2 regions of the Thioalkalivibrio sp. ALE28 genome follow, and region 2 is predicted to be linked to the other one. Evidence: predicted binding sites of a transcription regulator. Region 2 holds the regulator's gene; the other holds the start of a gene.
The links. The regulator sigma-54, encoded in region 2, starts transcription at its own class of promoters, with help from an activator protein. The targets are predictions, from matches to a motif close to TGGCANGNTNCNTGCTT.
Positions count from the first base shown of each region.

Region 1 (4,207 bases), on a different contig from region 2:
ATGCCGGAACCGGCGTAGTCCAGATAGCCGATCTGGTCGAGGATCCCGCCACCCCAGCTCCAGAAGCCCTGGATCGGGTAGATGAAGCCGGTCAGGATGACCGCGAAGGCCAGGAAGGCCCACAGCTTCATACGCTCGGCCACGGCACCCGAGACGATGGACATCGCGGTGGCCACGAACACGACCTGGAAGAAGAAGTCGGCACGATCGGAGTAGTAGATGTCACCACCACTACCCAGTACGTCCGCGACCGCATTGTCGCCCGAGATCAGGAAGCCCAGGCCCGGAATGATGGAGCTCAGGCCGTCGCTGTACATAATGTTGTAGCCGATCAGCATGTACATGATGCTGGCGATCGAATACAGGGCGATATTCTTGGTTGCAATTTCGGCCACACTCTTGGTGCGAACCATCCCGGCCTCGAGCATGGTAAAGCCCGCGGCCATCCACATCACCAGCGCGCCGGCCACCAGAAAGTAAAAGGTGTCCATTGCGTAGGCGAGTTCGACAACTTGCTGTTCAATTTCCATGATTGAAATTCCTCATTCGATGGAAGACGGAGGCCTTAAAGGGCTTCCGGGCCGGTCTCGCCCGTGCGAATACGCACGACCTGCTCCACCGGTGTGATAAAGATCTTGCCGTCGCCGATCTTGCCCGTGCTGGCAGACTTGGAAATGGCCTCGACCACCTGATCGACCAGGTTCTCGTCGACAGCCACTTCCAGTTTCACCTTGGGCAGAAAATCGACCACGTACTCGGCACCGCGATAGAGCTCGGTATGACCGCGCTGGCGACCAAAACCCTTTACTTCGGTCATGGTCATCCCTTGTACGCCGATCTCCGAGATCGCCTCGCGAACATCATCAAGCTTGAACGGCTTGATTACGGCGGTAATCATCTTCATGTCAGACTCCTGTGGGCGGGCCCGCCACCTGGCGGACCCGCTGTTGCTTTAGGCGGTAATGCGGAATCAGAAGGTCTTGGACCAGCCCACCCAGGCGCCCAGGTCTTCGTCGGTCTCGTCGACATACTCGAGATTGAAGCTGAACTCGCCCCAGTCGCCCGCATCACGGGTCAGGCTGGCGGTGTAGTGGGTGTAGTTGTCCAGGCTGGAGTCGTCGAAGCGGGTGCGACCTACCAAGAAGCCGGCGCTGTAGACGTCCATGAACGGGACGTCCAGGCCGGCGTAGAAGTACATGTCGTCGTCTTCCAGGGCCGAGTCATCGCTGTCGTGAACGACGTAGGCCATACCGCCGTACAGTCCCACAACGCCGGTATCGAAGCTGACCTCACCATAGATCTCGCCGAAGTCGGCACTCAGGGAACCGGTATCGTCTCGGGCATCCGGATAGGCGTAATAGATGTAACCGACGTCGTAGCCGAACCCATTGGCGAACTCATCGGCAAAGCCGGCGTAAAGATCGAGCTCGTAGCTGGTGTCATCACCAAAATCGACATTGGACATCCAGGTGCCGACATAGAAGCCGGAGTCGTGCTCAAAATCGATACCACCCTGAATGGCAGCACCGTCGTCGGTTTCGGAAAAACCACGGAAGTAGTAGTTGGAAACCGCGCCGATATTCATGGACAGCTCGGCCGCGGCGGTGGAGGTAAAGGCGACGCCACCGGTGGAGCCTACGGTGAGGACAGCAGCGGCCAGCGCGGAACGGGTGAACTTCTTCATGTTGGTCATCTCCCAGATTGGTCAATCGAGTGTCGCGTAGTCGACACCCGGTCCTTGCACGGGCTGTGCCAAGTACCAAAAGGGAGCAAAATCGGCTTTTCGCAACACCTGTTGCGGCCCAACCACGGGCTTTTGCCTTTATTTGGTGCGCACTAAAAGTGCACACGCACCAAAAACGTGCGGAGACCGAGGACTGTGAACCATGTCCGGGATTCAGGAAGGTTCAGTCCTTCGGCAAGTGGCGGGGTCGGAGAGGCAAATCGGGGCTGGGACAGGCGCGGCGAGCGCACACGCGGCCATGCGGGACGCACGGCGAACACCTCCCTGCCCTGCGGATCGCCACGTCGCCTCGCGACGACACAGCACGGCATGGGGATGGCGCCGGCCGGGACAGCGCCCCGTGGCCGGCGCGGGTCTACGAGGAAAGGCTGCCGCGCTCGATCTCGATGCCGACCTCGCGCACGCCGGGCACGGCACCGGGCTTGCCGAGTTTGATGCGCAGCCACGGCGTGCCGAACTGGGCCATCAGGGCCTCGGCGATCTCCTCGGCCAGGGATTCCAGCAAGGCATGCGGCTCGCGCGTGACGATGGCACGCACGGCGTTGGCCACCGCCTCGTAGTCAACGGTGTCGCCGATCTCGCCGGAGTAGGCGGCGATGCGGGTATCGGCCGCCAGTTCGATATCGAATCGCAGGCGGCGCTGGATGCGCTGTTCCCAGTCGTAGACGCCAACAACGGCGTCAATCTCGAGGTCGCGCAGATAGATTCGATCCATGGGGTCGGCGGGCTCCTGTCAGTCGGCGCCTATCCTACTGCCCGGGCCGCACGAGGTACACCGAGCCGCTATCATGGTGCCTCCCGATTACTCCGAGACGCGCATGAGCGAGCCCTTTCACGAACTCCCCTGGCCCGCCAACCCGGATGGCGAGCCCCGACGCATCGGCGTGGAGATCGAGATGGCCGGGGTGTCGCTGGAGACGATGGCCGAGACCGTGAAAGGCGAGTTCGGGGGCCACGTCGAATCGGACAGCGCCTTCGTCTTCCACGTACGCGACACGGACGTCGGCGACTTCCAACTGGAGCTGGACGCCCGGGTACTGAAGGACCGCGGCTACCGCGAACACCTCGCGCGCCTGGGCATCGAGCTGGACGACTCGGACGAGGCCGCGCTGGAGCGCTGGCTCGCGGACGCCGCGGGCCGCCTGGTACCGCACGAGATCGTGGCGCCGCCGATCGCGGCGGCTGACCTCCCCCGCCTGGACCGGGTGCGCGCCGCCCTGCAGCAGGCCGGCGCACTGGGTACCGAACGCTCGTTTCTCTATGCCTTCGGGCTGCAGATCAATATCGAGGTGCACCGCACCGATGCCGAGTGGCTTCTGGCAGTCCTGCGCAGCTTCCTTTTGATGGTGGAAGTGCTCACCGCGGCGGGCGCCATTGACCTGGCGCGGCGCCTGTCTCCCTACATTCGGTCTTTTCCCGGCCCGTTTGTACGCTACGTGCTGGATCCGGATTTTCGTCCCGACCGGGAGGGCCTGATCGACGCCTACCTGGCGCACAACCCGACGCGCAACCGCCCGCTGGACCTGTTGCCGCTGTTCGCCCACCTGGACCCCGGGCGGATCGACGCGGCCCCCGTGGAGCACGAACTGATCAAGCCGCGGCCGGCCTTCCACTATCGCCTGCCGAACTGCGAGATCGACGACCCGGACTGGAGCCTCGCGCGGCCGTTCAACGGCTGGGTCGAGGTCGAGCGCCTGGCGGCGGATCCGGAACGCCTGGAGCGCCTGTCGCGGGAATATCTGGAACGCCCCGGCCAGGCCCTGGGCCGCTGGGCCGACGACTGGAGCCAGCGCCTCCGTGACTGGTTCTGAGCCCGACCGCACGACCACCGATACCGTGGCCGATACCGCGCCGCCGCGTCCACGCCGCCCGGTGATCGCCATTACCGGACCCGACCAGGGCGGCGGGCCCGCCTGGCTGTTTACCGCGCTCGCGGTGTGGCGCGCCGGCGGCCGTCCGCTGCGGCTGCGCCCGGGAAAACCCCGCAGTCACCGGCGCTTCGATGGTCTGGTGGTGGGCGGCGGGGCGGATGTGGATCCTGAGCTCTACGGCGAGACGCTCCCCGAGGGGCCGGATGCGGCCGCCATCCGCCAGGCGGAGCGACGCCTGTCGCAGCGCCTGATCGGCTATCTCTTCTACCCGGCCCTGTGGTTACTGCGCCGGTTATTCCAGTCCCATGGCGGCGTACTGGACACCGACCGCGACCGGCTGGAAAAGGCCCTGATCCATCGCGCGCTGGACGAGCACCGCCCGATCCTCGGCATCTGTCGCGGGATGCAACTGGTCAACGTGGTACGCGGCGGCACCCTGCACCGCGACCTGGCCGAGTTCTACGTGGAAACCCCGCAGGCCCGCAGCCTGCTGCCAGTCAAGCCGGTGGAGCTGGACCCGCGCAGCCTTCTGGCCAACATCCTGGGCGACACGACGCTCCACGTGAACGCGCTCCACAACCACGCCGTCAAT
Region 1 covers NZ_KB898107.1:6,329-10,535, forward strand. The annotation lists gene D105_RS0112375 (ammonium transporter) at 1-530, opposite strand, end outside; gene D105_RS0112380 (P-II family nitrogen regulator) at 566-904, opposite strand; gene D105_RS0112385 (TorF family putative porin) at 971-1,684, opposite strand; gene folB (dihydroneopterin aldolase) at 2,100-2,459, opposite strand; gene D105_RS0112395 (amidoligase family protein) at 2,533-3,555, shown strand; gene D105_RS0112400 (gamma-glutamyl-gamma-aminobutyrate hydrolase family protein) at 3,542-4,207, shown strand, end outside.
Region 1: D105_RS0112385 (TorF family putative porin) is a predicted target of sigma-54. The motif match lies at 1,739-1,755, and genes of this name have one in related genera.

Region 2 (4,207 bases):
TTGCGGAGTCGCCGTACATCGCGCGGATGTTCAGCACCCCCAGGCCGCGCACCTCGAGCAGGTCCTGGAGCAGGGCCGGGCAGTGACCGCGCACGATGTCGGGGGCAATGCGCGCGAACTCGGGGGCATCGTCGGCGATCAGGCGGTGCCCGCGCGAGATCAGCTCCAGCGCCACCTCGCTCTTGCCGACGCTGGAGGCCCCGCTGATCAGGACGCCGATGCCGAGGATCTCCATGAACACGCCATGGCGCACTTCGAAGTGCGCCAGACGCTGCTGCAGGAAGTAGCGCAGCAGCGCGATGATCTCGTGGCTGCTGGTGCTGGAGCACAGGATCAGCGGCAGCGCCTCCTGCGGGGCATGGGGCATCTCCGAGAACGGGCAGGTGTCCTCGGCGAAGATCACCGCGGTGGTGCCGGTGCGGGCCATCTCCAGGATCAGGTCGTTGCGCTGGTCGTCGCTGAGGCCGGCGATGTAGCGGGCCTCGAAGTCCCCGATGACTTGGATGCGGTTGGGTCGGATCAGGTTGAGGTGGCCGGCCAGAGGCAGGTCATCCCCGTCCTCGCCGACCAGCTTGCGGTCGGGGGCGGCGTGCTCGCCATGCACGAAGCGCAGATCCAGGCGGTTGCCCATAGCCTGGATCAGGCTCTCCACGTTGATGTCGCGGGCAATCCCGCCTTCGCCCAGTGCCTCGTTCATGAGCAGGGCCGGCGGGGATCGGTGGCGTGGCAGGGTGCGGGGCGCACGGGATCAGCCCTCGCGGAAGCGGCGGACGAGTTCCTGTTCCAGGCTGGCGGCATCGCCGGCCCGGCGCAGGGCGGCAATGGTGTCCGGTTGCGAAAGCCCGCGCGCCAGCTGGGCCAGCAGGTCGAGGTGATCGCTGGTGGCGGCCTCCGGGACCAGCAGGGCGATCAGGATGTCGACCGGCTCGTGGTCCATGGCGTCAAAGTCGACGCCGCTCTCCAGGCGCAGGACGGCCACGCGCGGAGCCTCGAGATCGGCCAGGCGGCCATGGGGGATCGCAACCCCATGGCCCAGGCCGGTGGAGCCCAGCTTTTCGCGCGCGGACAGGGCCTCGAAGATCGCGGTGCTGCCCGGTCCGCCGGCATCACCGCCGCCGGCGAGGAGTTCCGACAGGGCCTCCAGGGCCCGCTTCTGACTGGAGCATTCCGGCTCCAGGCGGATGCGCTCGGCGGTGATCAGCTCGGCAATGGACATGGGTCAGGAGGCCTGCTCGCGGTTGCGCTGGGCGCCCTCGGCCCGGTGATGATCCTTGACCTTTTCCTTGTGCTTGATCAGCTGGCGGTCGACCTTGTCGATCAGCGCGTCGATGGCGGCGTACATGTCCTCGTGGGAGGCCTCGGCGTGGATGTGATTGCCGCTGACCTGGAGATTCGCCTCGGCCTTGTTGAACTGGTTCTGGGTCTTCTCGTGGGTCAGCACGACGTGCACGTCGATGACCTTGTCGAAGTGGCGCTCCAGCTTCGCGAACTTCTCGTTGACGTAGTCGCGCAGGGCGTCGGTGAGGTCCACATGGTGGCCGGTCAGGTTGATCTGCATGGTCGGGACTCCTTGGTTACTTGTGGCCGGTGGGCATGGAGGCCATCTGCCGGCGTTCGCTGGATGAAGGGATCTGCATCGCCTCGCGGTACTTGGCTACGGTGCGACGCGCCACATTGATGCCCCGGTCCGCCAGGATCTGGGCGAGCCGGGCATCGCTGAGCGGCTTGTTCGCGGGTTCGTCGTCGATCAATTCGCGAATCATGGCACGGATGGCGGTGGCGGAACACTCGCCACCGTCGTTGGTGCCGACGTGGCTGGAAAAGAAATACTTGAACTCGAAGACCCCGCGCGGGGTGTGCATGTATTTCTGGGTTGTGACCCGGGAGATGGTCGATTCGTGCATCTCCAGGATCTCGGCGATATCGCGCAGGATCAATGGCTGCATCGCGACCTCGCCGTGTTCCAGGAAGCCCTGCTGGCGATGGACGATCGCCTCAGCGACGCGCAGCAGGGTGTCGTTGCGGCTGTGCAGGCTCTTCAGGAACCAGCGCGCCTCCTGCAGCTGGTCGCGCATGAAGGCGCTGTCGCGGGCATCCGATACCTGGCGCACCATGCCGGCGTAGAGGTCGTTGATACGGATGCGTGGCGCGATCTCCGGGTTCAGCTCCACGCGCCAGCCCTCCGGGGTGTGGCGCACGTAGACATCGGGCACCACGTATTCGGAGGTGGCGGCACTGATCTGCGCGCCCGGCCGCGGGTTCAGGGTGCGGATCAGGTCCAGGGCGCGCGCCAGTTCGTCCGGGTCGCGCACACCCGACTGGCGTTGCAGGGCTTTGTAATCCCGCTTGCCCAGGCTGTCCATGCCGTGTTCCAGGATCGCCCGGGCGGCCTCGCGGGCGGGGGCGTCCGGGGCCAGTTCGCGCAGCTGGATCTCCAGGCATTCGCGCAGGTCGCGCGCGCCCACGCCCAGCGGGTCGCATTGCTGGATCCAGTGCAGGACCGCCTCGACCTCGTCCACGCCGACGGGTTCGTCCTCGCCGCGGCTGATGGTCTCGGCCAGGGTCTCGAGGTCGCCTTCGAGATAGCCATCGGGGCTGATCGCGTCGATCAGGGCCGCGCCGATGCGCTGGTCGCGCGGGGTCAGGTGGCTCAGGTGCAGCTGCCACAGCAGGTGGTCCTGCAGGCCCTCGCCGTCATCGTCACTGGTGTTCTCCAGTGGGTCGCGGTCATCCACGCCCTTGGGGGCGGGCGGCGGTTCGTAGATGTCGTCCCAGCGGCTGTCGGTGGTGAGCTCCTCGGGAATCACGTCATCGCTGGTGGTAGTGGCCTCCATGCGGTCGCCTTCCACCACCTCGCCCTCCGCGTCCAGGCGCTCGGCCCCGCCCATGTCGTCCTCGTCTTCCACCTGTTCCAGCATGGGGTTGCTCTCCAGCGCCTGCTGGATCTCCACCTGCAGCTCGAGCGTGGACAACTGCAACAGGCGGATCGCCTGCTGCAGTTGCGGGGTCATGGTGAGCGTTTGACCCAGCTGAAGATTCAGGCCGGGTTTCAGCATTGGCTGTGCGGGTCGCGGGTGACCATAAGAGCGATCTTAAATGCTGCCTCGTGGTTTGTGCACCGGCGCGGGTTGTGCGCGTGCCGGAATCACAGGCGGAAATTCTCGCCGAGATAGACCCGGCGCACCTGGGGATCGGCCAGTAGCTCGTCGGGTGTCCCGGCGGCCAGCAGGCGCCCCTCGCTCAGAATATAGGCCCTGTGGCAGATCCCGAGGGTTTCGCGCACGTTGTGATCGGAGATCAGAACCCCGATGCCGCGCGCTGCAAGGTGGCGAATTACATCCTGGATATCGCCCACCGAGATCGGGTCCACCCCGGCAAAGGGCTCGTCCAGGCAGATGAATTGCGGGTCACCGGCCAGGGCCCGCGCAATCTCGGCGCGCCGACGTTCGCCGCCGGACAGCGCGATCCCGGGGCTGTGGCGCACGGTCTCGAGCTGAAACTCCTCGATCAGGGCGTCGCCGATACGCCGGCGTTCGTGGCGGTCCAGGCCGGGGCGCAGTTCCAGCACGGCCTGCAGGTTGTCCCACACGCTCAGGCGGCGAAAGATCGAGGCCTCCTGGGGCAGGTAGCCGAGACCGGCGCGGGCGCGCACGTGGATGGGCGCGCGGGTGATGTCGTGCCCGCCCAGGGTGATGCGCCCGGCGTTAGGGCGGATCAGCCCGACCAGGCTGTAGAAGCAGGTGGTCTTGCCGGCGCCGTTGGGACCCAGCAGGCCGACCACTTCACCGGGTGCGAGGTCGACATCCATCTGGTCGAGCACGGTGCGCTGGCCGTAGCGCTTGGTCAGTTCGCGCCCGATCAGGCGATCACGGGCCTCGGCGGGTGCCGGCGCCGGGCTGGTGGCGGGTGCGTTCATTCGTCGTCGCGTGGCTGGATGGTGATGCGTACGCGTTCGCTGTCGTCCTCGCCGCGTTCGGCCTCGATCACGTCGGTGGTCAGGTCGTAGGTGATGCGCTTGCCGCGCGCCTCTTCGCTGGCGGTGATCACATGGGCCTGGTCGGTGAGGATCATGCGGTCATCGTTCAGCAGGTAGTCGATGCGCAGCGCGGTGGCGATGCGCATCTCGCCGGTCTCGGGGTCGGGGGATTCCAGGCGGGCCGGCTCGCCGTGGGCCTCCATCTCGTAGGGGCGACGATCCCGGGTGCGC
Region 2 covers NZ_KB898099.1:79,875-84,081, forward strand. The annotation lists gene hprK (HPr(Ser) kinase/phosphatase) at 1-697, opposite strand, end outside; gene D105_RS0108420 (PTS sugar transporter subunit IIA) at 749-1,216, opposite strand; gene hpf (ribosome hibernation-promoting factor, HPF/YfiA family) at 1,220-1,558, opposite strand; gene D105_RS0108430 (RNA polymerase factor sigma-54) at 1,575-3,056, opposite strand; gene lptB (LPS export ABC transporter ATP-binding protein) at 3,146-3,916, opposite strand; gene lptA (lipopolysaccharide transport periplasmic protein LptA) at 3,913-4,207, opposite strand, start outside.